3 regions of the Pantoea sp. CFCC18179 genome follow, and region 2 is predicted to be linked to each of the others. Evidence: predicted binding sites of a transcription regulator. Region 2 holds the regulator's gene; each other region holds the start of a gene.
The links. The regulator PhoB, encoded in region 2, activates phosphate uptake and scavenging genes when phosphate is short. The targets are predictions, from matches to a motif close to CTGTCATAAAACTGNCNNAT.
Positions count from the first base shown of each region.

Region 1: the regulator PhoB is predicted to act here: its motif matches at 4,127-4,146, upstream of phnC (phosphonate ABC transporter ATP-binding protein).
Region 3: the regulator PhoB is predicted to act here: its motif matches at 2,416-2,435, upstream of pitA (inorganic phosphate transporter PitA).

Region 1 covers NZ_JBNBPM010000001.1:463,888-473,895, forward strand. Annotated here, with positions in the region: gene ACPUC7_RS02250 (ATP-binding protein) at 1-512, shown strand, start outside; gene phnE (phosphonate ABC transporter, permease protein PhnE) at 466-1,350, opposite strand; gene phnE (phosphonate ABC transporter, permease protein PhnE) at 1,347-2,210, opposite strand; gene phnD (phosphonate ABC transporter substrate-binding protein) at 2,294-3,220, opposite strand; gene phnC (phosphonate ABC transporter ATP-binding protein) at 3,247-4,074, opposite strand; gene phnN (ribose 1,5-bisphosphokinase) at 4,308-4,838, opposite strand; gene phnM (alpha-D-ribose 1-methylphosphonate 5-triphosphate diphosphatase) at 4,838-5,974, opposite strand; gene phnL (phosphonate C-P lyase system protein PhnL) at 5,971-6,675, opposite strand; gene phnK (phosphonate C-P lyase system protein PhnK) at 6,837-7,598, opposite strand; gene ACPUC7_RS02295 (alpha-D-ribose 1-methylphosphonate 5-phosphate C-P-lyase PhnJ) at 7,588-8,436, opposite strand; gene ACPUC7_RS02300 (carbon-phosphorus lyase complex subunit) at 8,429-9,505, opposite strand; gene phnH (phosphonate C-P lyase system protein PhnH) at 9,505-10,008, opposite strand, start outside.
Region 2 covers NZ_JBNBPM010000013.1:20,990-30,997, forward strand. Annotated here, with positions in the region: gene proY (proline-specific permease ProY) at 1-380, opposite strand, end outside; gene brnQ (branched-chain amino acid transport system II carrier protein) at 448-1,767, opposite strand; gene ACPUC7_RS19705 (cobalamin-independent methionine synthase II family protein) at 2,167-3,273, opposite strand; gene ACPUC7_RS19710 (PstS family phosphate ABC transporter substrate-binding protein) at 3,441-4,367, opposite strand; gene phoR (phosphate regulon sensor histidine kinase PhoR) at 4,470-5,780, opposite strand; gene phoB (phosphate response regulator transcription factor PhoB) at 5,795-6,484, opposite strand; gene sbcD (exonuclease subunit SbcD) at 6,682-7,887, shown strand; gene ACPUC7_RS19730 (AAA family ATPase) at 7,884-10,008, shown strand, end outside.
Region 3 covers NZ_JBNBPM010000012.1:86,259-96,266, reverse strand. Annotated here, with positions in the region: gene ACPUC7_RS19455 (autotransporter outer membrane beta-barrel domain-containing protein) at 1-1,157, shown strand, start outside; gene ACPUC7_RS19450 (BaiN/RdsA family NAD(P)/FAD-dependent oxidoreductase) at 1,171-2,355, opposite strand; gene pitA (inorganic phosphate transporter PitA) at 2,598-4,097, shown strand; gene uspB (universal stress protein UspB) at 4,143-4,478, opposite strand; gene uspA (universal stress protein UspA) at 4,898-5,335, shown strand; gene rsmJ (16S rRNA (guanine(1516)-N(2))-methyltransferase RsmJ) at 5,391-6,140, opposite strand; gene prlC (oligopeptidase A) at 6,148-8,190, opposite strand; gene ACPUC7_RS19420 (hypothetical protein) at 8,422-9,864, opposite strand; gene ACPUC7_RS19415 (YuaE family lipoprotein) at 9,989-10,008, opposite strand, start outside.

The DNA.
Region 1 (10,008 bases), on a different contig from region 2:
CGCCGGGCCAAGGCACCACCGTGCGTTTGCTGCTGCCGCGTGCGCCGGAAGCGGTGCAACCCACTCGCTTGCCTGTATCGATTGCGCCAACCGCGAGCAATGATCGGCTGATTTTAGTGCTGGATGATGAACCGGCGGTGCGGCAAACGCTGTGTGAGCATCTGCATCAGTTGGGCTATTTGACGCTGGAGTGTGCCGACGGTGAAAGTGCATTGGCCTTGCTGCGTCAAACGCCAGATATCGACATGCTGATCAGTGATTTGATGTTATCGGGCGGGATGAACGGCGCGGATGTGATCCGTCAGGCGCAGGCCCAATGGCCGCATTTGGCAACGGTGTTAATCAGCGGGCAGGATTTGCGCCGGAGCCAGGTGACGCTGCCGCTGTGTGAGCGGCTGGCAAAACCCTGGCATCAGGCGCAGTTGGTACAGACGCTGGAGCGCGCCTGGCAACGCAGTCAGCGGCTTAGTCGCGCGCGGCAGGCTGCCACAACGGCACCCCTTTCCCGGTGATGTAGCGTTTACGCAGTTTGCTGGAGATTACATCCATGATCATCACCACCGCCACCAGAATAATGGTCAGGAACATCACCACATCCCAGTTCCACAAACGCATATTCTCGGCATACACCAAACCGACGCCGCCCGCGCCGACAAAGCCCAGCACCGCCGCGGAACGGGTGTTGGATTCAATCTGGTACAAGCTGAGGGCGAGGAAGGTCGGGAACGATTGGGTGAAGATGCCGTAGCGATGTTTTTGCAGGCTGTTGGCGCCCACCGCGCTGAGACCACGACTTGGCGAACGTTCTACCGCTTCGTGCCCTTCGGCATACAGTTTGCCGAGCAAACCGACATCCTGCATCACAATCGCCAGCACACCGGCCAGCGGCCCCATGCCGACGGCGCGCACGAAGATCAAACCCCAAATCGCCATGTCGATGCCGCGCAGCACATCCAGGATGCGACGCACCACCAGCGAAATCGGACGCGTAACCGGATCGTGCATCACGTTACGCGCGGCAAGGAACGAAACCGGCAGCGCAATAAACGAGGCGGTTATGGTGCCGGCAAACACAATCGCCAGCGTAATGCCGACTTGAGTGAAGTAGTAAGCAAACGGCCAGTTCATGAAATCCTGCCAGACAAACATGCGCAGGAAATAGCGACTCAACTGCTGGCAGCCGACCAGAAAGCGGCTCCACTCAATGCCGAAAAACTCAAAGAAGAACAGGTAATAGAGCACGATAGCCAATGCTACCAACGCCACGCGGCGCAAATAACGGTTCTGCGCGGCAAACAGCGCGGCGTGTTCCTGCTTGAGTTTGGCAACATCCGGCGCGAGGGTAATCATAGCGTCTCTCCTTCCACCACGCGGCGACGCAGCCAGCCGGACAGCGTATCCAGCAGCGACACCACTACAATAATCAGCAACAGCGTGATGCTGACCTGATCGTAACGATCGAGTTTGATATTGGTCATCAGCTCCTGGCCAATCCCGCCTGCGCCGACCAAACCGAGAATGGTCGAGGAGCGGAAATTCACTTCCAGGCGCATAAAGCTGTAGGAAAGAAACGTCGGTTTGACCTGCGGCCAGAAAGCAAAGCGCATGCGCTGTAATTTGGTGGCACCACAGGCGGCAAGGCCGCGCACCGGTTTATCGGAGGCGCTTTCAATCGATTCGTAGAACAACTTAGTTAGGCTGCCGACGGTGTGCAACGCCAGCGCGAGGAAGCCAGGAATCGCGCCAATGCCGAACGCCATCACGAACATCACTGCCCACGCCAGTTCCGGCATGGTGCGCAGGAAGGCGACAAAGGCGCGAATGGCGATGCGCAGGCTGCGTGGCGTGTTGGTGTTATCGGCGGCGAAGAACGCCAGCACACCCGCGACCATGACTGCCACGATGGTGGACGACAGCGCCAGCTGTAAGGTTTCCCAAATCAGGGGCAGCTGGAAGTGCAGACGATAGCCCCAATAGGCCAGCGATCCTTCGGTTTTCACATCAGAGAACAAGACCGACCAATGCAACACCGGCATGGTTTCGCCGATGTAGTCAAAAAAGTGTGGCAGCGATTGCCAGACCGTGGTGAGGCTGAATTCCGACATCTTGCCCGCGGCCAGATAGAGCGCCAGTAACAGCAGCGACCACAGCAGCGAGTCGCGCTTTTGCTGGCGGCGGATGCGTTGGTAGTAGTGTTCGAAATCGGTCAAGGGAGGAATTCCTGTGGTAGGAAGGTCACCATAAATGGCGACCCTACAAAAACATGGGGGTGCATGAATGCGCCCCTTGTTAATTAACCGCGCGAACCTTTCATCAAATCACGCTTCATATCGATGATGTTCTGGTAATCAGCCACGGTTGCAGGACCGATGTGCTGCGCACCGCCAACCGCTTTAACGAAGCAGCTGTGCTGTTCTTTATCCAGCTTCTTGATGGTCGCGACCACTTTCTCTTTAAAGTCGGCTGGCAGATTATTGCTCACCAGAATCGGGCCATTTGGAATCAGCGGCGACTGCCAGATGATGCGGATCTGCTTCATCAGGTCTGGGTGATCCATACGAATCAGACGACCAAAAGCACCTGAGGTATAACCGGTTTCACGATCGCCGATCAGTGAAGTCCAGGTGACCGCGCCTTCGAACTGACCGTTCAGCACGCCAAGGATGTCCTGCTCGTGGCCGCCAGAGAAGGTCACGCTAGAGAAGGTGTTGTTGTACTTGTCATCAACCGTGCCGCCGAACTCTTTCTTGAAGGCCTGGTTTGGCATCAGGAAGCCCGAAGTAGAATCAGGATCGGCCATCCCGAACGATTTGCCTTTCAGGTCTTCCAGCTTTTTGTATGGGCTGTCGGCTTTCACGATCACCACAGAGTGATAACCTTGTGAACCGTCTTTGTCGTCTACCACGATACCGACCACATCCACTGCTTTCGGGTTTTGCAGGTAAACAGAAGCGTAAGAGGCCGGTGACATGCTCAGCACTAGGTCAATTTTGTTACCCAGCAAACCCTGAATCACGCCTGAATAGTCAGACGAGTTGCGCAGTTTAGTATCAACCTGCAACTCCTTGTCGAAGAAGTCTTTCACACACTGGTTATCACCAATCTGCTGCGTGGCGTTCTGGCCACCAAGAATCCCGAGGTTCAACTCTTTTGGTGCATCCGCTGCGTTTGCGCCAAATGCCATCGCAATAGTCAGTAAAGCTAAAGAAGTCAGTTTCATTCTTAGGTTTTCTCTTGCCGTGGGAGTTAGTGGAGCTGGTTAATTTCGTCGCCGTACAGCTCATGCATCAAGCCATCGGTCAACTGGGAAGGATGTCCATCGAACAGGATTCTGCCGCGCTGAATGCCAATCACGCGGGTGCAGTAACTTTTCACCAGTTCGATGGAGTGCAGGTTCACCATCACGCTGATGCCCTGCTCGCTCACCTGACGCAACACATCCATGATGCGTTTGGTGTTTTTTGGATCGAGTGACGCTACCGGTTCATCGGCCAGCAAGATGCGCGGGTTCTGCATCAACGCACGGCAAATCGCCACACGCTGCATCTGACCACCGGACAGGTTTTCGGCACGTTGCAGCGCCTGCGGCAGCATGTTCATCCACTGCAACAGTTCAATGGCACGCGCACGGTCGGTTTCGGAGAACACTTTGAAAAACGATTTCAGCGTTGAGGTTTGGCTCAAGCGGCCCAGCAGCACGTTGGTCAGCACATCGAGGCGCGGCACCAAACAGAAATCCTGGAAAATCATGCCGCATTCGGTGCGCCATTCGCGCATCTGACGGCTATTCAGCGTCACCACATCGCGGTCGGCTTGCCCTTGATGAATGCTTTGAATCGCGCCTTGCGACGCGCTAATGGTGCCATTCAGCATATGCAGCAGTGTCGATTTGCCTGCGCCAGAGCGACCAATCACGGCCACCAGCTCGCCCGCATGCAGATCGAAACTGACATTATCCAGCACCTTGTTTTCGCCGTAGGCTTTGCACAATCCTTGTACCGACAGCACCTTGCTGCTCTGGCCTACAGGCGGGAACGGATTGTCGACGACGGTCTTCAGTAATGCCTGTGCCATGTTGCGCTCCATCTCTTCTGAGGTGTTGATTGCCCGCTATTACGGCCAAATCGGATGAAAGCTTGATGACAGTAAAGTGATTAAACCGTGACAGCGTTTCATCAGCCGTCGTAGGGTCGCCATTTATGGTGACCGCTCGCTACAGCCTGAAGATTCGTAAGGTCGCCATTTATGGTGACCTCAAGCCAGTGCGCGGTTTAATAAGAGGTCACCATAAATGGCGACCCTACGAGTTACTCGGCGAGGAAATTACGCAACTGATTCAGCGTGTCACTCAGCGCGCCATCGTTGCTCAGCGCATGACAATGGGCGGGCAGCGGCTCGGCAGCGCGTGCCAGGCGTCGGGCGATTTCGGCATCATCCTCGCGTCCACGCTGGCGCAGACGCGCTTCCAGCACCGCAGGCGACACCTGCAACACCAGCGGCAACAGCTGCGCACCGTAATGTTGCTGCACAATCGGCAGATGCAGCCGCGATCCGTTGACCAGCACATTCAAACCGCGCGCCAGCCACAAGTCGATCTCCTCGCCCAGCCCGTAATAGAGGCCGTGCGCCTGCCAGCTCACCGCGAACAAGCCCAGCGCTTCACGCCGTCGGAACTCGGCTTCGCTCAGCGCCACATGGTTCTCGCCACCGGCATCGGCGGCGCGGGTTATGTAGCGATGGGCGATCAGCAGATTGTCCGGCGGCGCTTCACGCAGCGCATTCAACAGGCTGTCTTTTCCCGAGCCCGAAGGCCCGGTTAGCCAAATCAGGCGCGCCATCAGAACACCAGCTTGCCTTGCGACCAGACGTAACGAATATGCGGATGACCGTGCGCGGTATGTGCCAGCACCAAGTCGGCGCGCATCCCTTCGGCGATAGAACCGCGATCGTGCAGGCCAATGGCGCGAGCCGGATTACACGTCACCAATGCGGCGGCTTGCGGCAGCGTCAGGCTATTGCGCTCATCGGCCACTAAGCGGAATACCGCATCGAGCAAGCTGGCCGGATAGTAATCCGACGACAGAATATCCAGCAGCCCGTGGCTGGCGAGATCGGCCGCCGCGACGTTGCCGGAGTGCGAACCGCCACGCACAATGTTCGGCGCGCCCATCAGCACTTGCATGCCACATTCGCGTGAGGCGCGTGCCGCCTCAATAGTGGTCGGGAATTCAGCAATCGCGCTGCCGACTTCGTGTGATTCCGCCACGTGTGCGGCGGTGGCATCGTCATGGCTGGCAATCGGAATACCGCGAGAACGACACAAGCTGGAGATGGCGTTGCGGTTCGGCGTGGAGAACTCGGCCGCCAGCGCCAGTTGCTCGCGCTCAAACTGATCCATCTGCTCATCGTTGAGCTGATATTTGCCCTGATAATAGGTGCGATACATCTCCAGCGAGGCGTACTGGCGCTGGCCCGGCGAGTGATCCATCAACGACACCAATGACAATTCCGGCGTGCTCATCAGCTTTTCAAACAATGGCAAGGTGGTGTGATGCGGCAACTCGCAGCGCAGATGCAAGTGGTGATCGGCGCGGTTAATGCCTTTGCGATTACTGTCCTGAATCGCCTCGATCATCTTGTTAAGATTCTCAATGCGATGCCCACCATCGCGCACATCGCCGACGCCAATCGCATCCAGCACCGTGGTGATGCCGCTGGCGACCATCAACGCATCGTGGCTGCTCATCGCCGAATGCGCAGGCCAATCAACTTTCGGACGCGGCGTAAAGAACTTGTCGAGGTTATCGGTATGCAACTCGACCAAACCCGGCAGCAGGAAAGCATTTTCGCCATCCAGCGCGCCCGGCAACTGGCTGGCGCTGTCGCTGAAGCTGGCAATACGACCGTCACGGATCTCCAGAGAACCGGCCACCACTTCCTGATCCAGCACCAGCTGGACGTTATTCACGATCATGCTTCTGCTCCTGTGTTCACTGGCTGCATGACGTGCAGGCGATCGGCAACGCGGCTGCGCACCACTTCGTCATGGAAAATACCTACGATGGCGGCACCGCGAGTGCGGGCCTGTTCAATCAGTTCCACTACCGCCGCGCTGTTGGCGCTGTCGAGTGAGGCGGTCGGTTCATCCAGTAGCAGCACCGGATAATCGGCGATAAAACCGCGTGCGATATTCACACGTTGCTGTTCGCCGCCGGAGAAGGTCGATGGTGCCAGCGACCACAAGCGCTCTGGCACGTTGAGACGCGTTAGCAGTTCTTTGGCGCGTTTCTCACAGAAGGCACGCTCCACGCCGCGTTCCAGCAACGGCTGCATGACGATCTCCAGCGTTGGCACGCGCGGAATCACGCGTAAAAACTGGCTGACCCAGCCGATAGTGTGGCAACGAATCGCCAGAATCTGCCGTGCTGGCGCTTGCGCCATGTCGATCCATTCGCCTTGATGTTGCAGCCAGATGTGGCCGCTGTTGGCCTGGTAGTTGCCGTACAGTGCGCGCAGCAAGGTGGATTTGCCGCTGCCGGAACGTCCGTGCAGCACCACACATTCCCCGCCGTTGACTTCAAGATTGGCGTCCTGCAACACCGGCAGCGCAGCGCTGCTTTGGTTGTGCAGCACAAAGGTTTTGCTCAGATGCTCTACGCGCAATAAAGGTTGCATGTTGATGTCCTGATGTTTTTCCTGGAGGTCACCATAAATGGCGACCCTACGAAACAATACGGTTGGGCCATTACACCGCTTTCGGTCACCATAAATGGCGATCCTACAAAAGCACGCTCGGTTACCGTAGGGTCGCCATTTATGGTGACCGTTTGATGCGATTAACTCAGCACCGACGAAACCAGCAGCTGAGTATAAGGATGATGCGGATCGTCCAGCACTCGGTCGGTCAATCCGCTCTCTACAACGCGGCCCTGCTTCATCACCAACAGGCGATGCGCCAGCAAACGCGCCACGCCGAGATCGTGGGTGACAATCACCACCGCCAGATTCAACTCACGCACCAGCGTGCGCAGCAGATCCAGCAGGCGCGCCTGTACCGACACATCCAAACCGCCAGTCGGCTCATCCATAAACACCAGCGTCGGCTGCGTCACGAGGTTGCGCGCAATCTGTAAACGTTGCTGCATGCCGCCAGAAAAAGTGGTGGGCAGATCGTCGATACGGTTGGCGGGGATCTCAACATCCTGCAACCAGCGCATCGCTTCTTTACGGATGTCGCCGTAATGGCGTTGCCCCACCGCCATCAAACGCTCGCCGATATTGCCGCCCGCCGTCACTTGTGGGCGCAAACCGTCGAGCGGATGCTGATGCACCACGCCCCATTCGGTGCGCAGCAAGCGGCGGCGATCGCTTTCGCTCAGTTGATAAAGATCCTGCGCGCGATAAAGAATGTTGCCCTGCTGCGGTGCCAAACGCGCCGACAAACTGCGCAGCAGCGTGGTTTTACCCGAACCGGATTCGCCGACAATGCCTAACACTTCGCCGGGATAGAGTTCAAAGCTGACATCTTCAAAGCCTTTGCCTGGCGCATAAAGGTGCGTCAGATTGTTGACCGCGAGCAGCGGCTGTTCACTGTGCATGCTGTTGTTCCTGCTGCTGGTGGCAAAAATCGGTATCGGAGCAGACAAACATGCGCGTACCGGCATCATCCATGACCACTTCATCGAGATAGCTGTGACGGGAACCGCACAGCGCGCAGGGTTCTTCCCAGCTTTGAACGCTGAACGGATGATCGTCAAAATCGAGGCTTTCTACTTTGGTAAACGGCGGCAGCGCATAGATGCGTTTTTCACGCCCGGCACCAAACAGTTGCAGCGCCGGCATCATGTGCATCTTCGGGTTGTCGAATTTCGGAATCGGCGAGGGATCCATCACGTAGCGATCGTTGACCTTCACCGGATACGCGTAGGTGGTGGCGATGTGGCCGTAACGGGCGATATCTTCATACAATTTCACCTGCATGATGCCGTACTCTTCCAGCGCGTGCATGGTGCGGGTTTCAGTCTCGCGCGGCTCGATAAAACGCAACGGTTCTGGAATCGGCACCTGAAAAATCAGGATCTGATCTTCTTCGAGCGGCGTTTCCGGGATGCGGTGACGCGTCTGGATCAGCGTGGCGTCATGCGTGGATTCCGTGGTTGCCGCGCCGCTGACGCGCTGGAAGAAGCGACGAATCGACACCGCGTTGGTGGTGTCATCCGCGCCTTGGTCGATCACCTTCAGCACATCAGCATCGCCAATAATGCTGGCGGTGATCTGAATGCCGCCGGTGCCCCAGCCATACGGCATCGGCATTTCACGTCCGGCGAACGGCACCTGATAACCGGGGATCGCCACCGCTTTCAGAATGGCGCGGCGAATGGTGCGTTTGGTCTGCTCGTCCAGATAACCGTTGTTGTAGCCGGTTAACTCACTCATGGTTCTGCTCCTGATGCTGTTGGCGCAGCCGTTTCAGCAGCTCAAGCTCCGCCTGGAAATCGACGTAGTGCGGCAGTTTCAGATGCGAGACAAAGCCCGCCGCCTCTACGTTGTCGGCATGCGACAACACAAACTCTTCATCCTGCGCCGGGCCAGCAATGCGCTCGTGGTACTCCGGCGCTTGCAGCGCACGATCAACCAGCGCCATCGCCATCGCTTTGCGTTCGGAGCGACCAAACACCAAACCGTAACCGCGCGTGAAGTGCGGCGCGCTGTCTGTTTCAGTGATGAAGCCGTTGACCATTTCGCATTCGGTCAGCAGGATTTCGCCAATCTCGATATCGAAACCGAGCTCTTCCGGGCAGATCGATACGCTGAGATAGCCGGTACGGATTTCACCGGCAAACGGATGGTTACGACCGTAGCCGCGCTGCGTTGAGTAACCCAACGCCAGCAGGAAACCTTCGTCGCCGCGCACCAGTTGTTGCAAACGGGCAGCACGCGTCGCCGGATAACCGGGCGGTTCGCGGGTGATGTCGCACGGCTCGCTGCCGTCATCTTCTTCACGCGCCGCCAATCCTTCGTTTGTCATCATGCTGAACACATGCGGACAGCGCTCAGGCAGCGCCTGATCGTCACGCGGTGCTGCCGGCGTTTCGCCATTGGCGAGTAAGGTGAAATCCAGCAGACGATGGCTATAGTCGTAAGTCGGGCCAAGTACCTGGCCGCCGGGCAGATCTTTGTACACCGCCGAGATACGACGTTCGATGCGCATCTCATCGGTTGCCAGCGGCAAACTGTCGGCGAGGCGCGGCAACGTGGTGCGGTAAGCGCGCAGCAGAAAGATCGCTTCGACCAAATCGCCGCTGGCTTGTTTAATCGCTAACGCCGCCAGTTGCGGATCAAAAATGCCGCCTTCGGTCATAACGCGATCCACCGCTAAACCGAGTTGTTGCACGACCTGATCGCAACCCAGTTCAGCTACGTCGCGGTCACCACGGCGCAAATCCGCCTGAAGTTCATGGGCGCTGGCAATCGCCTTTTCGCCCCCTTTAACCGCAACGTACATCAGCACACCTCCACGTCGGTGGTGCGCGGCAAGGCCATCATCGCTTCACCACAGGTGAAAATCAGATCCACGCCTTGTGGGAACGGATGCGGGCGCTCGCGCAGATAATGCAGAATCGCGTCGGGCAGTTGTGGCGCGATGGCGCGTGATTCACGCAAGCCCGGTCCACTCAGACGCAGCGTTAAGCCGCCATTCAGTGAAGGCACTTCGACAATCAGCGTGGTGCTTTTTTCCGGTGACATATTGTCGCCCGCCGCAAACAGCGCCGGATCGGGATTGGCGGCGGCATGCGTCAAAGCAAACGGCGCATCGCGCTCATCCACAATCGGTACGCCGGTATGGAAACGCAGGTTGTTGCGCACCACTTCATTATCAATGCGGCTATCCAGCCACAGCGCGCTCTCTTGATCGACCAGCGTCAGCAGCACGGCGGTAGCAGCAGGTGACAGATCGCCCCAGCCTTGTTGGAGCGGCAGCGACACCATCACGCCCGGCTCGCTCAT
Region 2 (10,008 bases):
ACCCAGATCCAGTGCGGCACCTCGGGGAACCACACGCCCATGTAGATACCAAAAGCCGTTACGTCGGCAATCGCCACAATCAGGATTTCAAAACAGTAAGTCCAGCCGGTGATGTAACCCGCCAGCGGGCCGAGATAATCCTGTGCGTAACGCGAGAACGAACTGGCCTGCGGATTGTTTACCGACATCTCACCCAGCGCGCGCATGATGATATACGCCACCGCACCGCCGATGATGTACGCCAGTAGTACGCTAGGTCCCGCCATTCTGATGGCATCAGCCGAGCCGTAAAACAGCCCGGTACCAATTGCCGATCCCAGCGCCATAAAGCGAATGTGACGCGTGCTCAGTCCACGTTTGAGCTTGTTGGTTTCTTGCATAACTCTCAGTACCTTGAAAATGAAAAACCACGGGCGAGCCCGTGGTCGAAATTAACAGCAATGTCGCTTACTGATGGACGGCGACCTGTTCACGTCCTTTGGCACGATCCACCACTGCGGCAATCACCAACATCGCCAGCGACGGCGGCAACCAGGAAAGCCCCTGATCGGCCAGCGGCAGATGCTGACTGAACAGCGGCAGCACATCTTTAAAGCTGGTGGTTTTAATCGCATCAACGATACCAAACAGCAGGCTCACCAGCATGGTTGGCGCGATGATACGTGAACTTTTGTTCCAGAACTTCAGCGTGAAGCTCAATACCACCAGCACGATGCACGGCGGATAAATCGCGGTCAGCACCGGAATCGAGATCTGAATCAAGTGGCTCAGGCCGAGATTCGACACCACCATGGAGAACAGACCCAGAATAAACACCAGCGCTTTATACGACAGTGGCAGGTATTGCGCAAAGAATTCTGCACAGGCACAAGTCAGGCCAACCGCCGTCACCATGCACGCCACGAAGATCAGTGCCGCGAGGAAGAAGCTGCCCATGCCGCCGAAGGTCTGCTGCACATAAGCATGCAGAATTTCAGCACCGTTGGCGCTTTGTGCCACCAGCGCACCGCTGTCGTTGCCCAGCTTGAACAGCGTCAGGTAAATCAGCGTCAAACCGATACCGGCGATAATACCGGCCAGCATGGTGTAGCGCGTCAGCAACTTGGCATCTTCTACGCCGCGTGAACGCGCCGCATTAACGATCACGATACCGAACACCAGCGCACCCAAGGTATCCATGGTCAGATAACCGTTGACGAAACCGCTGGAGAAGGCGGCACGCTGATACTCTTCGGTCGCCGGAGAAACGCCGCCAGCTGGCCAAATCAATACCGCAACGCCAAGCACGATCAGCGCCAGAATTTTCAACGGTGCCAGGAAGTGACCAACGGTATCCAGCAGCTTGCCCGGATAGAGCGAAATGCCGATCACCAGCGCGAAGTACAACAGGCTGTAAATAAACAGCGGCAGCGTGCCATCGCCGGTCAGTGGCGCAATGCCGACGGCAAATGAAACGGTGGCAGTACGTGGCGTGGCAAACAGCGGACCCACGGCCAGATAGCACACGGTCGCCAGCAGCAAACCGGCAGCTTTGCCAATCGGTGAGCTCAGGGCATCAATGCCGCCGCCGACGCGCGCCAGCGCGATCACGGTGATTACCGGCAAACCAACCGCAGTAATCAGGAAGCCAAAAGCAGCAATCCAAACGTGCTCGCCAGACTGAATCCCCACCATCGGTGGGAAGATGATATTTCCTGCGCCAACGAACAGGGCAAACGTCATGAAGCCCAGCGCCAGGATATCCTTGGAGGTTAAACGATGTGTCATAAACTTCTGTACTGCCTGTAGCTGATGTTGCGGTGGAAGTTGAGTTCGTGTTGTCCTCTGGATGCGCTAAAACCGGGGCTTATTCGGCCAGACCAGCGTGTTATGCGGGACGAATCGTTAAAGCGCAGGTGATTTAAACTACTTTTCTTGTGTTCGCAGAGGGATAAATCGACAACGGCGCAAATTAGAACGTTTATAGCGAAGAAAGGCAATACGGGATCGGAAAACCAGAAGGATATAACAAGATAGTGGAATAAAGCAGTGAATCACGATGGAATTGTAGGAAAACACCTCAGATGATTTGCTAAAAGTTTCCGCAACGCGGGAGATCTCTTTGCATAAATTGCCCTTTGCATGCACAAAAGGCGCGATTTACGCGCCTGTTTGCTCTGCTTTACATCATTTCCAGACTGTTCTCGCTATATCGACCACCAGACGAATCTTCTGCCACTGCTGCGCTTCGCTCAGGCTATTGCCCTCTTCGGTCGAGGCAAAGCCGCATTGCGGGCTGAGGCAAATTTGATCGAGGCTGACGAACTGCGCTGCTTCCTGCAAACGTGCTTCGACCTGCGCCGCATCTTCCAGTTCGCCCGTTTTGGTGGTGATCAAACCCAGCACCACTTGCTGATGACCTGGCTTGATGAAGCGCAGCGGCTCGAAGCCACCGGAACGTTGGTTATCGTATTCGAGGTAAAACGCGTCGATGTTCACACCACCGAACAGCACTTCGGCGACCGGCTCGTAACCGCCTTCGGAAATCCACGTGGAGCGGAAGTTGCCGCGACACACATGCAAGCCAACGGTTAAATCCGCCGGTTTGCCTTCCAGCGCTTTATTCAGTACTTCAGCATAAATGCGCGCCAGTTCTTGTGGATCTTCGCCACGTTCGCGGATCTGTTGCTGCTGCTCGGTTGAGCACAGATAAGCCCAAACGGTGTCATCCAGTTGCAGGTAACGGCAACCGGCGGCGTAAAAAGCGTTGATCGCATCTTTATAGGTTTGTGCCAGATCGGCGAAATACTCTTTCAGATCGGGATAAACCGTGGCATCGATCACCTTACGTCCGCCACGGAAATGCAGCACGCTAGGACTTGGAATGGTCATCTTCGCCACCGCATCGCCCGCCACGCTTTGCAGGAAACGGAAGTGATCGAGCATCGGGTGATTTGGATTGAACGCCACTTTGCCGGTGACTTTCACGCCGTGCGCTTTGGTCTGCACGCCATTGAATTGAATCCCCTGCTCCGCTTCAAACAGCTCCACGCCGAGCAAATCGCCGAAGAAGTCGAAGTGCCACCAAGCGCGACGGAATTCGCCGTCGGTAACAATTTGCAGGCCGTTGGCACGCTGATGTTCTACCACATGGCGGATTTCACGGTCTTCCACCTGACGCAGTTGCTCGGCGTTGATTTCACCTTTGGCGAACTGCTCACGCGCCTGTTTAATGGCGGCGGGACGCAGAAAACTGCCGACGGTATCGGCACGGAACGGGGGTTGAGCTGGCATCGTCACTCCTCATCCTGGGTGTAATTACCACAGGGTATAATTTCGCTTGGTTATTTTTAGCCATCTAGATGGCTATATGTCCAAGGAGAGTGCCATGCTGTCGTCTTTTCAGCAATAGAAGAAAATTCAGCTCACATGAAAGAAATTCATGATCGGATGCGCGTGGTTCAATTTGCCTCAATGGCCGCGCGTGCCTGCGCCATCTGAGTTTCAGACAACGGCAAATAACCGGCTTCACTCACCCGGCGCTGACCTTGCGCTGACAGCACCTGCTGTAGAAACGCATCCACCAACGGCGGCAAGGGTTTGCCGGGCGCTTTATTGACGTAGATATAGAGCGGGCGCGACCACGGATAGCGGCCGCTGCGGATCGATTCGGCGTCGGGCATCACGCTGTCGCCTGCCGCCGTCACCACCGGCAGCATTTTCACGCCGCTGAGGTGGAAACCAAAACTGGCGTAGCCGATGCTATTTGGCGTCGCCGCCACCGCTTGCACCACGGCGGCGGAACCAGGAAATTCGGCTACATCAGCACGAAAATCGCCTTTACACAGCGCCTGTTGCTTGAAGAAACCCCAGGTTCCCGAGGCGGAATTGCGGCCAAAACGCTGAATGCTGCGCGTCGCCCAGCGGCTATCGCTTAAGCCGAGATCGCCCCAGCGTTGCGGCACCTGTTGCGCGCCACACAAACGGGTGATTGAGAATAGAGCATCGAGTTGCTGTGGAGCGATGCGCGGCAGTGGATTGTCTTGATTGACCACCACCACCAGCGCATCCATCGCCACCGGCACCGCCAGTGGCGGATAGCCGTAACGCGCGATAAACAGTTGGCGTTCATCTATCTGCATTGGGCGGCTCATCGCACCCAGTTGCGCAGCACCGGCGGCCAGCGCGGTTGGTGCAGTGGAAGAACCCGCCGCCTGCACCTGCACGTTAACGCCCGGCGACTGGCGACTGAAATCCTCGCCCCACAAGGTCATCAGATAACCCAAGGTATCCGATCCCACGCTGCTTAAATTGCCGGTCAGCATGGTTTGTTGGCTGTAAGACTGAAATGAGCAGAACAGTAAAAAAGAGAGCAACAGCGATTTCATCAGACGTCCCGCAATTCAATTAAGCGAATCAAAAACATGACGCCTATTCTGTAGCGGCGCGATTTTTCGCGCAATAAATTGCGCCGCTACGTCGTGCAAGCCTTAATTAATGCTTGCTTGAATTGCGTTAGCCACAATCAACCGTGGCGGCAGAAGAAAACTGAAACAGGTTTCCTGATGCGGCACGCTGGTGATTTCCAGCCGCGCGTTGTGATGGCTCAACGCATGCTTAACGATCGCCAATCCCAAACCGCTGCCGCCGGTGGCGCGCGAACGCGCTTTATCCACGCGATAGAAACGTTCAGTGAGGCGCGGAATATGCTCCTCACTGATGCCCGGCCCGTTATCGCACACTTTGAACTCCGCGCCCTGCTTGGTGCGCAGCCAACTGATATCCAGCCGCGTGCCTTCTGGCGTGTGGTTCACCGCGTTGTACACCAGATTGGAAATCGCGCTGTGTAACTGTTCGTCATTGCCGAACACTTTAAGGTGCGGATCGGTGTGGAAATGAATCGAATGGCGTCCCTGACTGAGCGTTTCCGCTTCACGCTGCAACAGCAGCAGCATGGTCGGCACATCGACAGTTTCTTTCAAATCGATGGCTGGCGCGGCTTCAATGCGCGACAAGGTGAGCAACTGTTTCACCAGGCTGTCCATGCGCCGCGTTTGCTCTTGCATGGTGTGCAACGCCTTGGCCCGCGTGCGCTCGTTCATCACCGAATCGTCCATCATTTCCAAATAGCCTTGCAGCACGGTTAACGGCGTGCGCAGCTCATGACTGACGTTGGCGAAGAAGTTACGACGTGCACCTTCCAGCTGGTGCATCTGGGTGACATCACGCGCCACCATCAACCATTGCCCTTCGCTGTATGGCATCACGCGGAATTCCATATGATGCTGATTATTGAGGATCTGCGTCAGCGGCTTGTCGAAATCGCGCTGGCGAATATAGCGGGAGAATTCGGGATAGCGCAGCAAATTGAGAATGTTCTGGCCGTTATCTTCCGGCCAGCGTAAACCCAGATGCTGCTGTGCCAAACCGTTACACCAAAAGATGGTGCCCTCTTCGGTGGTCAGCACCACCGCATCGGGCAACGATTCTGCGCCGCTGCGGAAACGTTTGATCAGATTGCCCAACTCGCGACGACGACGACGGTTGCGCAACTGCATTTGATACAAGCCGTAAAACAGCGGTTCCCAGCTGCCGCGTCCGGCGGGCGGCGTCATCGAGCGATCGACCCACAGCCAGTGCGACAGACGCATCAGGTTTTTGAAGTGCCAAAACATCACGCCGGATACTGCAATCAGCAGCAGCCACGGCAGATAACCGAACAACAGACCAAGCACCAGCGCAGGCAAACACACCAGCGCCAGCTCGATCAACAATCTCTTCCAGGAGAGTCGTTCCAGCACGGTAAAAACTCCGTTTAGTAGCGGGCAGAGAAACGATACCCTGTTCCGCGCACGGTTTGTACCATACGATCGTGGCCGGTGAGTTCCAGCGCTTTACGCAAACGACGAATATGCACATCCACGGTGCGATCTTCGACATACACATTGGTGCCCCAAACGTGGTTCAGCAGCTGCTCGCGGCTATACACACGTTCTGGATGCGTCATAAAGAAGTGCAGCAATTTATATTCGGTCGGCCCCATTTCCAGCGGCGTGCTTTCCGACATCACGCGGTGCGAAGAAGGATCCAGACTTAAGCCCTGCATTTCAATCACCTCTTCCACCGCCATCGGTGAAATACGGCGCATTACCGCTTTGATACGTGCCATCAACTCTTTCGGTGAGAATGGCTTGGTGATGTAATCATCCGCGCCCACTTCCAGACCGCGTACGCGATCTTCTTCTTCACCGCGCGCCGTCAGCATCATCACCGGGATTTCACGCGTCATGGCTTCGCGTTTCAAATGTTTAATGAATTGAATACCGCTGCCGCCGGGTAACATCCAGTCCAGCAGAATCAAATCAGGCCAAGGTTCGATCAGCTTACCAATCGCGCTGTCATAATCTTCCGCCTCAATAGGCTGGTAATCATTCTGTTCCAGCACGAAACATAACATTTCACGGATGGGAGCTTCGTCTTCCACAACCAAAATGCGCTTAGCCATTGTAACTCCTGCTAGTGTGACCATCTGTCACTGGGATTTGCGGCGCCATTATGCGTCAGTTTTATGACACTTTTATGAAAACACCGCCCCTAGATAAATAGATAAGAAACTGAAATGTGACAACATAAATCTGCTTTTTTTCTTATTGATCTGAAGCGGTTATAATTCGCCCTCGCTTAAGCTTGCACGGAGCATTCATGCGCATCATTCACACCGCGGACTGGCATCTCGGACAGTTCTTTTACAGCAAAAGTCGCGCGCCAGAACATCAAGCGTTTCTTGACTGGCTACAGGACCAGATTGTGCAGCATCAGGTGGATGCGCTGATCATCGCCGGCGATCTGTTTGATACCGGCTCGCCGCCAAGTTACGCACGCGAAATGTTTAACCGTTTTGTGGTGGCGTTGCAGCCCAGCGGCTGCCAATTGGTGGTGCTGGCGGGCAATCACGATTCGGTTGCCACGCTGAATGAATCACGCGAACTGCTGGCGTGCCTGAATACTCAAGTGATCACCAGCGCGACGCCGCACGGTGAACATCAGGTATTAACGTTGAAGCAACGCGATGGCACGCCGGGCGCGCTGCTGTGCGCCATTCCTTATCTGCGTCCGCGCGATATCCTGCGCAGCCAGGCCGGACAATCGGGGCGCGAGAAGCAAATTTCGCTGCTGGAAGCCATCGAGCAGCATTACCAACAATGCTTCGCCGCCGCGCAGGCGCAAAACAATGCATTGCCGATCATCGCCACCGGGCATCTCACCACGGTCGGCGTGACCAAAAGTGATTCGGTGCGCGACATCTATATTGGCACGCTGGATGCCTTCCCGGCGCAGGCGTTTCCGCCGGCCGATTATATCGCGCTCGGCCATATTCACCGCGCGCAACGCATCGCCAACAGCGATCATATTCGTTACAGCGGTTCGCCGATTCCACTGAGTTTTGATGAGCTGGGACGCGACAAAAGCGTATTCCTGCTGGAATTCAGTGCGCAGTTAGATGATGTGACGCCATTAATCATTCCGCCATTTCAGCCAATGCAAATGCTGAAAGGTTCGATGGCCGAGATCGAACATCAGTTGGCGCAGTTCACCGCCGATGAAAACGCGCCGCTGACCTGGTTGGATATTGAGATCACCACGCAGGAATACCTCAGCGATTTACAGCGTCGTATCGAAGCGTTAACCGAGCACTTGCCGGTTGAAGTGCTGCTGGTGCGCCGCAGCCGCGAACAGCGCAGCCGCAGTCTGGAGCGGCTGGATAATGAAACGTTGAGCGAATTGAAAGTCGAAGAAGTGTTTGCCCGTCGACTGGCGCAAGAAGAACAGCTGGATGCCGAACAGGCCGAGCAATTGACGCAACTGTTCCGCACGCAGCTTGCCGCGCTGGAGAATCCATCTGCATGAAAATTTTGACCTTACGCTTTAAAAACCTTAACGCGCTGCGCGGCGAATGGTTTATCGACTTCCGCCGCGAACCTTTTGCCAGCAACGGCCTGTTTGCCATTACCGGCGCAACGGGCGCAGGGAAAACCACCTTGCTGGATGCGATTTGCCTGGCGCTGTATCACCAAACGCCGCGCCTTGGCGTGCTGTCGCAAACCCAGAATGAGCTGATCACCCGTGATACCGCCGAATGCTTAGCTGAAGTGGAATTTGAGGTAAAAGGCGAAGCATGGCGCGCCTTCTGGAGCCAGAACCGTGCACGTGGACAAGCCGACGGCAAGTTGCAGGCACCGCGCGTTGAGCTGGCGCGCGTGGCGGATAATCAAATCGTTGCCGATAAAGTCGGCGACAAGCTGAAAGCCATCGAAACCTTGTCCGGACTGGATTTCGCCCGCTTCACCCGTTCAATGATGCTGTCGCAAGGCCAGTTTGCCGCCTTCCTCAACGCCAAGCCCGGCGAACGCGCCGAACTGCTGGAAGAGTTGACCGGCACGGAAATCTACGGACAAATCTCGGTGCAGATTTACGAGCGCTGGCGTACGGCACGCAGCGAGTTGGATACGCTGCGCGCGCGTGCGGGCGGCATGTCGCTGCTGGATGAAGCGCGCCGTGCCGAGTTAACGCAGCAGCTGGCGGAACTCGGCGCGCAGGAGAAAATCCTGAGTGAGCAATTAAACGAGGCGCAGGCGCAGCAACACTGGCTGGCGCAATCGCAGCAGTTGGCACAGGAACAACAGCAGGCGCAGCAAACGCTAGAACATGCTCAGCAGGCGTGGCAACAGGCCGAGGGCGATCGTCAGCGTTTAGCACGCGCCGAGCCAGCGGAAAAACTGCGCGAAAAGTTACAGCAACGCGAGCAATTGCAGCAGGATCGGCAGGCGCTGGAGCGGCAGTCGCAGCAATTAATCAGCCAGCAGCAGCAAGCTCAAGCCGCGTTGCAACAGGGCGAAAGTCACTATCAAGCGGCGCAACAGGCGCGTGAGCAAGTGTTGCAGCAACAGCAGCAGCTGGAAACCTTGCTGACCGAACAGGTGATTCCGCTCGATCAACGCATCAGCAGCAGCGCACAGCAATTAGGCGAGCAGCAACGCCAACACACGCAGCAACAAGCGGCGCTGCAAACTCAGCAAACCGCGCTCAGCCAGCAACAGCAGGTAAGTGAACGTTTACAGCAGCAAGTGGAGCAGCAACAAACCCTGCGCCGTGAAGAAGCCGCCGCGGCTGTTTGGGGAGGCGAATTAAGCCGCTGGCAGGCCGACATCGCCCGGCTGGATGAGCGTGAACAAACGTTGACGCAGTTGCAGCAACAGCAGCAACAACAGCGCAGCCAGCTGGAGCAGCATCAACAGGCATACGCGCAGCGTGAACAAGCGGCACAACCGTTGCAGCAGGCTGAAGCGCAGGCTGCACAGCAACGCTTACAAGCGGAGCAAGCACTGACTTCGCTTGAGGCTGAAATCAGCAGCGAACAGTTGCGTGCCGCCCTGGCGCAGCATCGAGCGCAACGCGCTGCGCGTCAGCAACTCACGTTGTTAGCCGCACAATGGCGCAGCTTGCAGCCGCAGAAATTGCAGCGCCAGCAAAAGCTGACGCAGTTGCAGCAACAGCATCAGGCCGAAGAATTGGCGCTTCAGGCGCTGCGTGATGAATACAAGCGTGAAAAACAAACCTTTGAAGATATAACTAAGATTTGCGAGCTGGAAAGCACCATTGCAGATCTGGCTAGTGCTCGAGCCAAACTTCAACAGGATCAACCTTGTCCACTTTGCGGTTCATGCCAGCACCCAGCAATTGAACAGTATCAAGCATTGGAACCTAGCGAAAATCTTCGCCGCAAATCAGAGCAAGAATTACTTGTGGCAAGACTTCATGAGTTGGGAACCGCTAAACGCGAACAGCAAAAATTATCCCTGCAACAGCAGCAAAGTTTGCAGCAGGAAATCAGCGATTACGATCAGCAGATCGCCACCACCCATGCGCAATGGCAAACGCTGTGCGGTGAGCTGGCACTTACCTGCACGCTGGAACAACAAGAGGCATTTGCGCAGTGGCAGCAGCGCCTGGATGCTGAAGAACACGCGC
Region 3 (10,008 bases), on a different contig from region 2:
ATTCGCTAATGCAAACCGTAAGACAAGCCGCCGCCAACGGCATTAAAAACCTCGGTAAATCACTGGCACGTAGCGAGTGGTATGACGATTTCAATCCTGCCGCCCAGCGATCGCCGTTGTTATTGGCGGATCGACGGCCTCACCTTTTCTGGTATTACCGGCTGCAAAACTCAATGATCGCCAGTCTGCCTGATGATGAGCTTGATCCTGCCTTAGATGGAGGTTTACCGGCGGAGCCACCGCAACCGAAGAAACCACAAATTGCCAGTTATGCTGCGCTGCCGGGCACGCTGTTTAGTGTCAGTGACAATTTGCAGGCAAGTTTCATCCAGCATGCCCAACTGGCTGGCAAAGATGGCCGGCCGAATTTGTTTATTTCGGGTTATCAGGTGCAGGAACACTATCAAGGCAAAACTCCACGCGAGAACAGTGAAAGTCGCTATCGAGGCTGGCAGATAGGCGCGCGCTGGACGCTGGCAGGCAATGAACAGCGCCAATTGGCTCTCAGTTTGGGGATCAATAAAGGCCAGTTAACGCTGGTGCCGAAAACGGAAGATGGCCGCAGCAGCAGTCGCTTCGACACGCAAGGCGTCAATGCCATGCTGAGCTGGCAACAACCCACCGGTTTGCAATTGTCTGTGCCGTTCGGCGTGAACCACTATCGTGGTCGCATCAGCACCGACAAGTCAGGCGAAGTGGCGCAGATGCAAGCCATTGGCGGCAATATCGGGCTAGACGGCGGTTGGCGCTGGTCGCACGGCGCACATGCCTTTACGCCAGTAGCCGGCGTAATGGCGCAATGGCTGAATATCGACGATATCCGCGATCAGGATGGCCTGCATGCTCGTTATCAACAGCAAACACAGCGGCAACTCTCCGGCGGCTTCAAATATGACTTTACGCCAACCGATACGCTGGCATTAGGAATGGAGGTGCGTTACATCGAGCGCGCTAACAGCGCGGGCAGCGTCAACGTGGGGAATGAAGGTGAATTCAGTACCGCTCGCAGCGGAAATAGCCTGCGTTACAGCGGTTATATCGATTGGCAACTGACAGAAAATCTGTCGCTAAATTCCCAGCTTAAAAAGCAGCAGCGGTTGGGACACGAAGGCGTCAGCAATTGGCAGGCACAACTTGGGGTACAGATCGCCTTCTGATTGCGGTGAAAGCTTACAGCGCCTGCGCACACGCCCAGGCGGAACTCCACGCCCATTGGAAGTTGTAGCCGCCCAACCAACCGGTGACATCCACCACTTCGCCGATGAAGAATAAGCCCGGCACATCGCGCGCTTCCATAGTTTTTGAGGACAGCTGGGTGGTATCGACGCCGCCCAGCGTCACTTCGGCGGTACGATAGCCTTCGGTGCCATTTGGCTGCACGCGCCATTGATGGAGTGTGTTGACCAGTTCGTTTTGCTGCTTACTGTTCAATTGCTTAAGCGTCACATCCGGAATCTGCTTCAGCTCCTGCAATACTTCCACCAAACGCTTCGGCAGAATCTTCGCCAGGCTGTTTTTCAGGCTGAGATTCGGATGCGCATCACGCTGCACATTAATAAAGTCATCCAGCGAAGTGGCTGGAGACAAATCAATGGTGACGAATTCACCCGGCTGCCAATAGCTGGAGATTTGCAGCACCGCTGGGCCAGATAAGCCGCGATGGGTAAATAGCATCGCTTCTTTAAATATGGTGCCGTCCTGCGCGGTAATGGTGGTGGGCAGCGCCACGCCAGACAACGTATTGAGCTGCTCCAGCAGCGGTTTGTGCAGCGTGAACGGCACTAACGCCGCGCGCGTCGGGAACACCTTCAGGCCGAACTGCTCCGCCACTTTGTAGCCGAACGGCGTAGCACCGAGTCCCGGCATCGAAAGTCCGCCACTGGCGATCACCAGTTTTTCCGCCTGCACGGACGTGCCATTAAGCTGCAAAGTGTAGCCGCTGTCATCACGCTCAACGCTCAGCACTTCACTGCGCAAGCGCATGCTGACCTGCCCGGCTTCGCACTCTTTCAGCAGCAAATCGACAATCTGCTGCGCTGAGTCATCACAGAACAGTTGTCCGAGGGTTTTCTCGTGGTAAGCGATGCCGTGGCGATTAACCAGATCGATGAAATCCCACTGGGTGTAACGCGCCAGCGCGGATTTACAGAAATGCGGATTGTGCGACAGATAGGTCGCAGGTTCGGTATGCATATTGGTGAAATTGCAGCGGCCGCCGCCTGACATCAATATCTTGCGTCCGGCCTTTTTGCCGTTATCCAGCAGCAATACGCGACGGCCCAATTGCCCTGCCTGCGCCGCGCAGAACATGCCGGCCGCGCCTGCACCAATAATGATAACGTCAAACTTTTCCACTGCGATAACCCAACTTGCCCGAAAGGCGCTGATTGTAGAGATCTGCGGCATTTAACGCTAGCGTCAAAAAAATGCCGCAAATATGTCATATTGTAACTACCTAATTTATAGGGGTTTTAAGGGTAATCCTCTGTGTTAATTACAATTTTAAGTCAAGTTGCAGCTATATTTTCCTTTCACATCGCGCACGTTGTCGCAGATAATGCGCCGCGTTCATGTCCTCCAAAAATGGCGTAACGTTTATGCTACATCTGTTTGCTGGTCTCGACCTCAGTACCAGCCTGTTACTGATTCTTGCTCTGCTGTTTGTATTGTTTTATGAAGCAATCAACGGTTTCCACGACACTGCTAACGCGGTCGCTACTGTCATTTATACCCGTGCGATGCGGGCGCAACTGGCGGTTGTCATGGCGGGTGTTTTCAATTTCTTAGGTGTTTTGCTAGGTGGATTGAGCGTGGCGTACGCCATCGTTCACATGCTTCCGACCGATTTGCTATTAAATGTCGGTTCGGCCCACGGTTTAGCGATGGTGTTCTCCATGCTGCTGGCCGCGATAATCTGGAACCTCGGTACCTGGTATTTAGGCTTGCCGGCCTCCAGTTCTCACACATTGATTGGTGCAATCATCGGTATTGGTCTGACCAACGCCCTGATGAGCGGCACCTCGGTGGTTGACGCGCTCAACTTGCCGAAAGTCATCAATATCTTTATGTCATTGATTCTTTCGCCGATTGTTGGTCTGGTGATTGCGGGCGGGTTGATTTTTATCCTGCGTCGCTACTGGAGCGGAACCACTAAACGTTCACGCATCCACATGACGCCAGCCGATCGCGAAAAGATTGATGGTAAGAAAAAACCACCATTCTGGACACGCATCGCCCTGATCGTTTCCGCGATTGGCGTGAGCTATTCACACGGCGCTAATGATGGTCAGAAAGGCATTGGCCTGATTATGCTGGTGTTGATTGGCGTAGCGCCGGCGGGGTTTGTGGTTAACCTGAGTGCCTCTGGTTATGACATCACCCGCACGCGCGACGCGGTGAACCATCTGGAGCAGTATTACCAGCAGCATAACGAGTCGCTGACGCACATGATGCAACTCGCACCGCCGGTGGTGCCAACGCCGGAAGAATCGGTCGGTGGCCCGCATGAGTTCCATTGCGATAGCGGTCGCGCATTGCAAGCCATCGATCGTGCGCAACTGCTGCTGAACAATCTGCAAAGCTACGATCAGCTAACCGTTGATCAACGCAGCCAGATGCGTCGCTTGCTGCTGTGCGTCTCCGATACCGTGGATAAAGTGGCTAAGCTGCCGGAAACCAGCGCGGAAGATAAGCGCTTCCTCAACAAGCTGAAGACGGATTTGCTGGGTACCGTTGAATACGCACCAATCTGGATTATCGTGGCTGTCGCGCTGGCGCTGGGCATCGGTACCATGATTGGCTGGCGTCGTGTCGCTACCACTATCGGTGAGAAGATCGGTAAGAAAGGCATGACCTATGCGCAAGGTATGTCCGCGCAAGTCACCGCTGCGGTATCAATTGGTATCGCTAGCTACACCGGCATGCCGGTTTCCACCACGCACATTCTGTCTTCATCCGTCGCCGGTACCATGCTGGTTGATGGCGGTGGATTGCAGAGCCGCACCATCAAAAATATCGCCATGGCGTGGGTGTTCACCCTGCCGGTGTGTATTTTGCTGTCGGGTTCGCTGTACTGGATTGCATTGAAACTGATTTAATCCAGCCGAAGAAAATAAAGAGGGCGACAGCGATGTCGCCCTTTTTTATTGCCAGATTGCCATCGCAATCAAACTCACCACCACCAAAAAGCACAGCCCGCTGGTCAGCACAAACTGCCCGCGCACCCGTTCGCAGCGGCGAATGAACTCTTCGTCATGATGATCCTGATAACGCTTATCCCAAATATAACGTACCAGCCGTACCTGTTTGCTCGGCTGCCCGTGCGAGGTGAAGAAACCCGCGCCATCAACATATTGATATAACAGTGGATCGCAACCGCGCAAAACGGCCAAAAGTGAGCGCAGAGAAGAGAAGTAGCGCGCCATATTCACCAGACAAACCACACACAGAGCCCAAAAAAGCGCGATAGTGCTGATCATGTTCCCCTCCCGGCTGGAACCGCAACGACGTCAAACGCAGCGGGGAATTGCTGTAGACGCCGGACGGCAAATAAACCAGCCACTGAATGTTTTCGATTGCATTGTTGTTATGCGAACCTGAGTGCGCGACTCATACGGCAGTGGCACTTATTTTCAGTGTAGGAGATCTGTTCAATTTTTTTCCAGCGATGATTTTCGTTCACCGCGAGTGAAAAAGCCGATAACGCTTGATCTTCCTCACATGCGAACTTCTGCTTGCAGCATTTGTTAACAACTCTGGCTATACTCAGGACATAACAATAGCCACCTGCACGGCTGAAAACAGGGTTGGTGGCGCTTCATCGCCGTTACGCGCAAAGGACAACGCCGACCAAGAAAGCAGGAAGGTTGCCCCCGAATCTTGAGAAAGGAGTTTTATCATGGCTTATAAACACATCCTGATTGCAGTAGACCTTTCCCCGGAAAGTCAGTTATTGGTTGATAAAGCCGTTTCGCTGGCACGTCCATACGACGCTAAAATCTCGCTGATCCACGTTGATGTGAACTATTCAGACCTCTACACCGGGCTGATTGACGTCAATTTGGGGGATATGCAGAAGCGCATTTCTGAAGAGACGCACACCGCGCTGAAAGAGCTCTCCGTCAATGCCGGTTATCCAATCAGTGAAACCCTGAGCGGCAGCGGCGATCTCGGCCAGGTGCTGGTGGATGCGATTAAGAAATATGATGTGGATTTGGTGGTGTGCGGCCACCATCAGGATTTCTGGAGCAAGCTGATGTCTTCAGCACGTCAGTTGATCAACACCGTGCATATCGACATGTTGATCGTGCCACTGCGCGATGAAGATGACGAATAAGTCATCTTGAACGTAAGGTCGCCATTCATGGCGACCTTGTTCATTTCGGCACGATCTACGCCAACGGCGGATAAATATCAAACCGGTGGCTTTTGGTCACCACCGCATCGGGTGTCGCAATACCCGCTAACGGCGGCGCGTAATCCGGACGCTTCACCACAATGCGCTTTTTCGCCAGCCGACGCGCCGGTTCCAGCAATGCATCAGCATCCTCATCCGGCCCCACCAGCGACTGAAACACCCGCATCTCCTTCTTCACCATTGCGCTTTTTTGCCGGTGCGGATACATCGGATCGAGATACACCACATCCGGCGCGGGGGTGATATCGCTTAGTGCTTGCTGACTCACCACGTGCAATAACGTTAAGCGATCGCGCAGCCAGCCGCCGATTTCGACATCCTCATAACCACGACGCAAACCGTCTTCCAGCAGCGCCGCGACCACCGGATGACGCTCCAGCATGCGCACACGACAACCCAACGCCGCCAGCACAAACGCATCACGGCCCAAACCGGCGGTGGCATCGATCACATCCGGCAGATAACCGCCTTTGATGCCCACGGCTTTTGCCACCGCTTCGCCGCGACCGCCACCAAATTTGCGCCGATGCGCCATTGCGCCAGACACGAAATCGACAAAAATGCCGCCCAGTTTTGGTTCATCCAGCTTGCGCAATTCGAGATGTTGCGGCGTGAGCACCAGCGCCATCGTCGCCTCAGCGTCCGTTTCTAAACCCCAGCGCTGTGCCAAATGTAATAAGGCGCCGTCTCCGGCGCCTGTTTCGTCAACTAAACCGATTTTCACTACAGGCTTATCCCTGAATTCCGTAATGTTCCAGCATCGCATCGAGCTGCGGTTCACGGCCTCGGAAGCGTTTGAACAGCTCCATGGGCTCTTCAGAACCGCCGCGCGTCAGGATGTTATCGAGGAACGATTGACCAGTTTGACGATTGAAAATGCCCTCTTCTTCGAAACGCGAATAGGCATCCGCCGCCAGCACATCGGCCCACAGATAGCTGTAATAACCTGCGGCGTAACCGCCAGCAAACACGTGGCTGAAGGCGTGCGGGAAGCGGCCCCATTCCGGGCTTGGCACCACGGCAACCTGCTTCTTCACTTCGCGCAGGGTTTCGAGGATTTGCGCGCCTTTAGCGGGATCGAATTCAGTATGCATACGGAAATCGAACAGGCCGAACTCCAGCTGACGCAGAATAAACAGCGCCGCCTGATAGTTTTTCGCCGCCAGCATTTTATCCAGCAGATCCTTCGGCAACGGCTCGCCCGTTTCGAAATGTCCGGAGATGAACGCCAGCGCTTCCGGCTCCCAGCACCAGTTTTCCATAAACTGGCTTGGCAGTTCGACCGCATCCCACGGCACACCGCTGATGCCCGACACGCCCGGCGTTTCGATGCGCGTCAGCATATGATGCAAACCGTGGCCGAATTCGTGGAACAGGGTGATCACTTCATCGTGAGTAAACAGCGCCGGTTTGCCTTGCAGCGGACGGTTAAAGTTACAGGTGAGATACGCCACCGGCTTCTGCAAACTGCCGTCAGCTTTACGCATCTGGCCAACGCAATCATCCATCCACGCGCCGCCGCGTTTGTGTTCACGCGCATACAGGTCGAGATAGAAGCTGCCGCGCAGTTCGCCACTTTCGTCGAACAGGTCGAAGAAACGCACGTCAGGATGATAAACATCGACGTCTTTGCGCTCTTTAGCCGTGATGCCGTAAATACGTTTCACCACTTCAAACAAACCACTCACCGCACGCGCTTCCGGGAAGTACGGACGCAGTTGCTCGTCGCTGATGGTGTAAAGATGCTGCTTCTGTTTTTCGCCGTAGTAAGTCAGATCCCACGGATTCATCTCGTCAACGCCGTGCTCTTTTTTGGCGAAGGCACGCAGTTGCGCCAGCTCTTTTTCGCCTTGCGGACGGGCGCGTTTCGCCAGATCGGTCAGGAAGTCGATCACCTGCGCCGGGTTTTCCGCCATTTTGGTCGCCAGCGATTTATCGGCGTAGGAATCAAAGCCTAACAGCTGAGCGAATTCGTGGCGCAGCGCGAGCTCTTCCGCCATTACCGGGCCGTTATCCCACTTACCGGCATTCGGGCCTTGATCGGACGCGCGCGTTGAATAGGCGCGATACAGTTCTTCACGCAGCGCGGCGTTGTCGCAGTAGGTCATTACCGGCAGATAGCTCGGAATATCCAGCGTCAGCAGCCAGCCTTGTTGCTCTTTAGCTTCGGCCTGTGCTTTTGCTGCGGCCATTGCGCTTTCCGGCATGCCCGCCAATTCTGCTTCATCGGTAATCAGCTTGCTCCAGCCCATGGTGGCGTCGAGCACGTTGTTGCTGTAGGTCGAACCGAGTTCAGACAAGCGCGCGGCGATTTCGCCATAACGCTTCTGTTTCTCTTTATCGAGGCCGATACCGGACAACTCGAAATCACGCAGGCTGTTATCCACCGCTTTCTTCTGTGCGGTATCCAGTTTGGCGTAGCTGTCGCCCTGTTTCAGATTGCGATAAGCCTGATACAACCCTTCGTGCTGGCCTACCCAGGTGCTGTATTCGGACAGCAGCGGCAGCGTTTGCTCGTAAGCTTCACGTAGTTCAGGGCTGTTTTTCACCGAGTTCAGATGGCTGACCGGTGAGAACAGACGGCCTAAACGATCGTCAACTTCGGCCAGCGGCTGCACCAGATTTTCCCATGTGTAAGGCGCGCCTTGCGCCACCGCCTGTTCAACCGCCGCGCGGCAATCGTTCAGCGCTTCGGTAACCGCAGGCACCACGTGTTCAGGTTTGATGGAAGAAAACGGCGGAAGCGAAAAAGGCGTGAGTAACGGATTGGTCATAAGCGCAGTCCTTTCTTTATGGATGGGGCGCGAGCTTTCGCGCGACGCAATTTTACTAACATGCGGCTTGAAGGCATGAAAATCAATGCTCGCACATTCCGTAGCGGCGCAATTTATTGCGCAATGCCGGAGAGGGGCAAGATGTCCAGGGTGAATAAATGCATAAGAGCGCGATGAATCGCGCCGCTACGGATGGTGCGTGAAGTCGGATTGAAGCTTAATGTGGAAAGATTACTTAACCGCCAGCTGATAATGAATCACATCATAAGGCGCCACCCACGGTGGCAGCGGCTCGCGCTCGACAATATCTTTCGCCAGCGCCCAGCCTTCTACCGCACCACCTTGTCCGGTGAGCGACATGCCATCGTGCAGCAGCGGCGGCAGATTATCATCAAACGGCACTTTGTCATCGGCAAAATCGTTGATCACTTTGCCGCCCAGCGTGCTGATTTTCACGCTCACTTCTACCTGCTGATCCGGAATCAACCTGGCTTTCACCGGTTTGACTGCAAACCAGCGCATACCGTTTTCAGCGCGCAACGTTTTACGTTTCTCAACCTGCTTATCCAATTGCGCATAGCCTTGCTCGATCAGCTTACCCATGCCTTGGTTCATCGAGGCCTGCATCTTCGCGTAGCGCTGTGACATCTCTTCACTGTCGATAGCAGAAGTGCCGGTTTTCAATTGGGTTGTCATTCCGGCGATTAACTGATCCAGGCTAATGTTGAGGCCCACATCTTTCACCATCTGCAACTGCACCACCGCATTAGTGGCGATCGATTGGCCTAACGTATAGCCATCACGTTCAGCATCAGTTTTCGGGGATGCCAGCGGCGTCATGCTGGCCGGCTGCTTTTTTGCCTGATTCAACTCATTGGTCAACGCAGAAATATTTTGCATCTGCTTGAGTTTCAAAGCTTCCTCACGGCGTTTGGCCGCATCATGCGCATCACGCAATTGCTGATTTAACTTTTCAAAATCTGCCGCGTGCTGAAGTTTCAGCTTCTCTTCATTGCGTTTAACTGCTTCCTGCGCCTGACTCAACTGTTCACTGAGTTGCGCTGCGTGTTGTGCTTGCTGCTGTTTTTCTGCGTTCAGCGATGCCAGTTTTTTATCGCTTTCACTTTGTTTCGCTTGCAGTAAATCAGCTGTCTTTTGCGACTCGCTCAACTTTTGATTTTGCTGCTCAGCCGCTTGCAACGCCTGCGTTAGCTGGTCCACTTCTTGTTCCAGCCGTTTTTTCTCTGCTTGCAGTGCCGCGAGTTGCTCATCATGATCGGCAGGCTTCACCGCCACGACATCTTTGACTTTTTGCTGTGCGACTTTCAGCTCTTGCGCCATTGTATTCAGGTGCTGCGTTTGTTGATGATTCTCTGCTTCTAATGCCGTTAGCTTTTTCTTGCTCTCTTTCAGCGATTCCTGCGACGAACCACGATTTGCCTCGGCCTGGTGTTTTTCTAACTGTTTGACGCGTGCGCGCAAGCGTTCAAGTTCGGCTTGTTCGGCAGATTTTTTGGCAGGTTGAGGTTTAGCCACTTCCGCGGGAATAAAAGGTTTGGCGCTCGATGCCTCACCGAATGCGCGCAGCATCGCATCGTCAGATGCCGCCTGTGCCAAAACCGGCATGAGCGCTACAGTGATAAAAAGAATCCGTGGCAGATAACGTAATGTCACCTTAGCCTCCCGGTGCGGCATCAAGAAAACACAAGGCTTCATCATTATCTTCAAGATAAAGATGAAGCCCAACCACAGCGCAAGGTAATTGCGCTGTTAATACTTTTAATTGGTATTACGCGAGTTAACCGGCTTGACGAATAA